One region of the Lysinibacillus sp. NPDC056220 genome, then DNA from elsewhere that is predicted to be linked to it. Evidence: a T-box and tRNA genes for the amino acid it is inferred to sense, from the RefSeq annotation. Region 1 holds a T-box; the other holds one or more tRNA genes.
What was found. The T-box of region 1 lies ahead of argS (arginine--tRNA ligase). A T-box ahead of a tRNA ligase gene usually reads a tRNA of that ligase, here a tRNA-Arg.

Region 1 (3,428 bases):
GGAAATTTTTCCAATAATAAAATGATTGACCAAGCCTGTTGTCCTAGTGGAGCATATGACTTCAATTGAGAAGGCACATTTCCCTTTGCCAAGATGGAGCAAATACGTGCATAGGAATACTGTACGTATGGCCCCGTTTCTCCTTCAAAATTCATCATTTGCTCGATGGAGAATTCTATATCGTTTAGACGATGATATTTTAGGTCATTAAAGATTACCGCCCCAACTCCTACTTGCTGAGCCACTCGCTCTTTCTGCTGTAAATGAGGGTTTTTGTCTTCTATATTACGCTTAGCTGTCGCAATCGCCTCGGCTAAAACATCAGCTAATAATACCACCTTGCCTTTACGTGTCGACATTTTCTTACCATCTTTAAGCATCATCCCAAATGGTACATGCTGCAAATCTTTTGCCCAGCCATATCCCATTTTTTCAATCACCTGAAATAATTGTTTAAAATGAAGAGTTTGTTCATTACCCACTACATAGAAAATTTTGTTGGGTTGATACTGTTGCTGTCGGTAAAAGGCAGCAGCCAAATCTCGTGTTGCATAAAGTGTAGCTCCATCTGTTTTTGTTATTAAACATGGAGGCATTTCCTCCATCTCCACTACAAATGCACCTTCCGATTCCATAAGTAACCCTTTGTTTTGTAGCTCTGTTACAACCTTTGTCATCTTATCATTGTAAAAGGCTTCTCCAGTAAATTCATCAAATTTGATGCCTAGCAGCTGATAAATAGTCTGAAATTCATCTAATGATACATCACGGAACCATTGCCACAACGCTAAAGCCTCTGAATCACCATCTTCTAATGCTTTAAAGGCAGCACGTGCCATTTCATTTAGTATAGGATCTTGTTCAGCCATAGTATGAAATTTAACATAAATCTTTAATAATTCCTCTATAGGGGATGCTGTAATGGCTTCCTTATCACCCCAATTTTGATACGCAACGATTAGCTTGCCAAATTGGGTGCCCCAGTCCCCTAGATGGTTAATACGAATAGCCTGATAACCATTTTTCACTGCAATATTGGCTAAGGCATTACCAATGACGGTTGAACGTAAATGTCCCATAGAGAACGGTTTAGCAATATTGGGCGAAGAAAAGTCAAGAACGACACTTCCCCTTTCTGCTAGATTCGTACCATAGTTTTGTTGTTCCTGCATGATAAGACCCAACACTTGTTGTGTCACTTTTACTTGATGAAGAAAAATATTGACATAGCCACCGACAGATTGCACCTGATGGATTATCTCATTTTGTAATTGGCTTGCGATGTCTATTGCAATTTGTTGAGGAGGCTTCTTCCATATTTTAGCCAAGGTGAAGCAGGGAAATGCCATATCGCCCCTTTCTAAACTTTTTGGTTTTTCTAGTAATTGTTCCACGTCTTGAGCTGTTAGCTGATGATTTAAAATTTCAGCAATACTTTTTGCAATTTGTTGATTCATGTATATCCTCCTCTTTTTTCAATAAAAAAAGCCCTCGCCTCTATAATTAGAGACGAGAGCATAGTAATCCCGTGGTACCACTCTAGTTGCCATTCATAATGACCACTTTCCATTGTTAACGAGGTGACGCCCCGCTATTCTCTACTCTTAGTTCGAGAACCTTCTCCAAAGTGCGCTTCATTCATGGTTTCTGTATTAGGCTCACACCATCCCTAACTCGCTTTCCAGTTGTCCCATCAATTACTCTCTTTTTCATCGAATTTTTCTATGATTTTGACATATTTTACAGGAGTCTTCGCTTGGCGTCAATGCTTTTTGTATGAATGAATCATTGCTTCAGAGCGTTTAGAGAATTTTGCATAGGCAGCACTGATTGCTTCTGCATTCGTCTACACAAGTTACAGACGGCATTCCAAACGATCCACCATAAAAAAACGCTCCTCATTTAGAGGAACGTTCTTTTTCTACATAATGAATGACATCTGCCATGATGGCATACATCTCTTTTAACTTCAGTTGCTTATTGTCTTTCACTTTCTTCGCTACTTTTTCCGAAACAATTTCTTTATCAATTAAACTTTCCCAGCTATTTGCAGTCGATTCACCGATGAGCACATCTGCCAAATATTGTGCCAGCTCATCTCGCGTAATAGCTTCATCACCCGTGCTATATACCTTATTAATAACAATCTCCAGCTTATCTTTTTTATCGGCTGTACTCTCTGCGCCGGCACGTAGCATACTTTCTTTCAACATTTTAGCAAACTTAATTTTCGTTGCTTTACTGTCGACCTTTAAATCATTATCATAGCCGCCAACAACAAGTCCATAGTTAATTAACGTTTGAATGGCTTCATCATACCATTTGCCCTGATAAGGATAGTTCACAGAAAATGAATCGACATAGGCACCTTGTTTATCCAACTGCTCTCTTAATGTAGCAATTAATTTCTTATCCTTGCTCATTTCTCTAAAAGTAACATCTTGTTGAAGAGCTAGTGCTGCCGCTGTCCCTGCCGCTTCACCAGTCACCATACCAGTTGGGACAATACGGGCACTTCCCGCTGCTAAAGATGAATAACCTGCAGAGCGTCCCACAACAAGTAATCCATCGATATCCTTTGGTACTAGAGATCGGAATGGAATCGCATATTGCTTTGGCGCAGAAATAACATACCCATAATCATGTGGTGTTTGAGCCTGCACATCTACTGGATAAGAGGCAATCCCAATACTATCCCAATGATCACGATTCTGCCAAATATCGGACATTGGTAATTGATATTCAGCCCAAATATGTCTAGTTTCTCGTACATAAAGCTCTTCCGGGAAGCTGACAATTTCTGCTTTTTCAAATCCGGGGAAGTTTTCCTGTAAATATTTTAGTACATGCAATGTTTCTTTTTTACCTGCAGCTATGGCAGCCTGCTTCGAATTCTCATTTAAACCATCAATTCCGAAAATTTGTAATGCATTAATAAAATATTCATCATCCACTCGGGCTAAATTTAACCCTCTTAATCTTGTACCTTCTTGCAAAGGTTTATATTCATCATGAAGCTTTGTAAAGCCCCACATTACGGTATGATTCAAGTTAGCCCCGCCAAATACATCTGACTTAGCCGCTTTTTTTACTTGATCCCAATCGACATTTTTCAAGTGAAGCATTAATGTTACAGCCATGCGCTTATCCTTTATTCCAATATCTTCTCCACCAACAAAGAAAGGAACTTTAGACATCGTCGCAAAATCTGCATCCTGAGTAGCATCTATGAATGATTTTCCTTTAACGACATATGTACCGTATTCATTTTTTAGCTCAACAGAATTTAGTTGTTGTTGTTGAAGATTCGTTTTAACTACTTCCGTTTGCACCGACAATGTTAAATTGGGTTCCTCATCAATCAGCTTTTTAAACGCTGCTTTAGCTCCGACGATACCAAAAGCATCATTGCCTCTCACTAGCTCATG
Region 2 (3,428 bases), on a different contig from region 1:
TTGCTAAATCGTTTCTCAATAAATGCAACAATCTTCGTTACACCATAAGTTAATATTAAATATAGTAATGCAGCAACCATGTACGGTTCCCAGAAACGGAAGCTTGCACCTGCTACAACTTTACTAGCATATAGAATATCAGGTGCAGCAATGACTGTTACTAGAGAGGAATCCTTTAATAGTGCTATGAATTCATTCCCTAATGGCGGGATCATTCGTCTAAATGCCTGCGGTAAAATAACCTTACGCATCGCCTGGTTATGTGTAAGACCTAGAGAACGAGCGGCCTCCATTTGCCCCTTTGCAATACTTTGAATACCTGCACGAAAAATTTCAGCATTGTAAGCAGCACAGTTTAAAATAAGCGCGGTAATCCCTGAGACCATATATCCTAAAGAATGACCAAAAATGGTTGGAATAACAGCTAAGTGTATTAATAAAATTTGAACAAGCATTGGTGTTCCACGGAATAAATCAATATATAATTTTGATGGCCAGTATATCCATTTTTTACTTGATAATTTCCCTAGTCCTAAAAATAGGCCTAAAAGAATACCGCCAAAATAACCGCTAAGTGTCAAAATAAGTGTTACGCCAATACCTCGTATAAACATATCTCGGTAGTTCCAGACAATGTCCCAGCGTAGGTCAAAGATGTCCATCCGAAAACCCCATTTCCCCTTTAAAGTTACATCCATTAAATGAGTCGCTAGCATACTGCTTTGCGAGTGGCATTACCAGTTTGTTATTCGAAATCAGTACCTGTAATTTCTTTTAATTTGCCGTTTTCTTTAATCTTTTTCAAACCTTCATTTAATTTATCTAATAGCTCTTTATTCCCCTTTTGAACCATAAAGCCATAGTATTCTTTTTCGAATGCATCATCTTGAATAACTTTAATTTTTTGATCTGGATGCGCTTTAATATATTCGTATACTACTGCATTGTCTCCAATAGCTGCGTCAACATTACCATTTAACATCTCTTGAATTGCGATTGGCTGACTTTCAAAAGCCATGATATTTGTACTTGCTTCACCCTGTAGCTTTTTAGCTGCCATATGACCAGTAGCATTAATTTGTACGGACACCTTTTTATCTTTTAATTCATCTAATGATTTAATCTTTGAATCTTCTTTCACAACAATTAATAATTGAGACTCATAGTATGGCTCAGTAAAATCAAATGATTCTTTGCGCTCATCTGTAATGGTAATCCCTGAAGCACCAATATGTGTTTCACCATTTTTAATTGTTTGGAAAACGGGTTCCCAACCAATATTATTCCACTCTACTTCGAAATCCATTTCATCAGCAATTGCTTTTAAAATATCGACATCAATCCCCACAATTTTCCCTTTATCGTCAACAGATTCAAACGGTGCAAAAGTCGCTTCTGTACCTACTTTATAAACTTTCTTGCCATCTCCACCTTCTGAAGGTGTACTACCCGAAGAGGCAGTATCCTTTGTCCCACATCCTGCAAGTGCTAAAGTTAGCGCTGCTAGTATCATAAGTAACATCCAAGCTGTTTTTTTCATTGCATTTCCCCCTATTTCGATAATTTTCCATTCTGCGTATTATTTTTCGCAATTCGGAAATATTAGACTATTAGGTCAATTATATTAATATTATAGTATTTGTACAACAACTTTTCGCATAAAACTAAATATTTTTTCATATTCATTAATAAAGAAATCATTTAAATAGAAAAAAAATGCATTAATAACAAGAATATGAACCTAAAATTAATATATATACAATTGAAAAAATGCTAAATTTCGATAAATTTAAACAAAAAAAAAAGAATCCCCTCAGAAAGGATTCTTTTTTTCGGCTATTACTAGCCTTCACGGTCAGTATGTTCACTAAAAAATAATTTGGAGTTGTTGCTTTTTTGAAGGTTTGAAAGGCATAAATAGGGGAATAATGCCAACTAGGACAGTATTCCCATTACTTTTCCTCTCTATCTCCACTAAGCAGGCTGCTAAACTACTTATTAGGAGATTGAGCTATTACAGTATATCTATATTCAGTAAAATGGCGCCCTCGGAGGGAATCGAACCCCCAGTGCAAGAACCGGAATCTTACGTGTTATCCATTACACCACGAGGGCAAAAAAAACAAAAAAAAAGTACTCACCCTAGGCTTACGAAAAGCATGATGTAGATAATCCTCATTTTGGAGCATACCTGCAAAATAGTGTTCTGTACTTTCAATCTTATAACCTTACCTATTATACAAACGTATCACATATATTTCAACCATATAATACAAAAAGAATTTATTTTTTTTTATTTAATTAATTTCACTTTAGCAGGGTTAATATTTGACCTTCCCTGACTATAATGTGTATGATAAGGTTACAGCTGAAATAACAATGAGATTTCAGCAAAGGTAATCGAATTTAGTTTTTTGAAGGAGGATTTAACATGAATTTAATTCCTACAGTTATTGAACAAACAAGCCGTGGTGAACGTGCATATGACATTTACTCACGTCTACTTAAAGACCGCATTATCCTTTTAGGAAGTGCTATTGACGACAATGTGGCTAATTCAATTGTCGCACAATTACTTTTCCTACAAGCAGAAGATCCAGACAAAGACATTTCTCTTTACATTAATTCACCAGGTGGATCAATTACGGCTGGTATGGCCATTTATGACACAATGCAAATTATTAAGCCAAAAGTTCAAACGATTTGTATCGGTATGGCTGCATCAATGGGTGCATTCCTACTTGCTGCGGGTGAACCTGGTAAACGCTTTGCATTACCAAATGCCGAAGTAATGATTCACCAACCACTAGGTGGGGCACAAGGCCAGGCGACAGAAATTGAAATTGCTGCTAAACGTATTTTATTCTTACGTGAAAAATTAAACGGCATTTTATCTGAACGTACTGGTCAACCACTTGAAGTTATTGCAAGAGACACAGATCGTGATAACTTCATGACAGCTGAACGTGCAAAAGAGTATGGTTTAATTGATCACATTATGCACCGTAGTACTGATAATAAATAGTAATAAAAAACCTCACAGAATTTCCTCTGTGAGGCTTTTTTACTTGTTAGTTAATCTTCATTTTCAATAATTGTTGCTAATGCTGTAACCGCTTGCTCAGCATCATTGCCTTCACTACTTAAAGTTACCTCCGTACCTTTAGCAACTGCTAAGCTCATGACACCCATTATCGACTTGGCATTAACTTTTTTTTCATCTTTTTCTAGAAAGATATCCGCACTGAAACGATTTGCTTCCTGCACAAATAGTGCCGCTTGTCTTGCTTGTAGTCCTAATTTTAATTTAACCTGGACTCTTCTCTCGATCATTCTCAAAACTCCCCTTCACTACCGTTCATCTATTAGTTTTATCTTACCTTACTTACTAGCAAAAGAACAATAAGCGATTACGCATGACATTCATA

Region 2: it has a tRNA-Arg gene. The T-box ahead of argS (arginine--tRNA ligase) is inferred to sense a tRNA for this amino acid. The anticodon was not compared.

The regions. Positions count from the first base shown of each region.
Region 1 covers NZ_JBMOXD010000003.1:227,377-230,804, forward strand. Annotated here, with positions in the region: gene argS (arginine--tRNA ligase) at 1-1,457, opposite strand, end outside; T-box leader at 1,503-1,722, opposite strand; gene ACOZBY_RS11165 (FAD-dependent oxidoreductase) at 1,899-3,428, opposite strand, start outside.
Region 2 covers NZ_JBMOXD010000007.1:110,737-114,164, forward strand. Annotated here, with positions in the region: gene ACOZBY_RS18610 (amino acid ABC transporter permease) at 1-662, opposite strand, end outside; gene ACOZBY_RS18615 (basic amino acid ABC transporter substrate-binding protein) at 746-1,540, opposite strand; tRNA gene ACOZBY_RS18620 (tRNA-Arg) at 2,041-2,115, opposite strand; gene clpP (ATP-dependent Clp endopeptidase proteolytic subunit ClpP) at 2,432-3,025, shown strand; gene ACOZBY_RS18630 (HPr family phosphocarrier protein) at 3,076-3,333, opposite strand.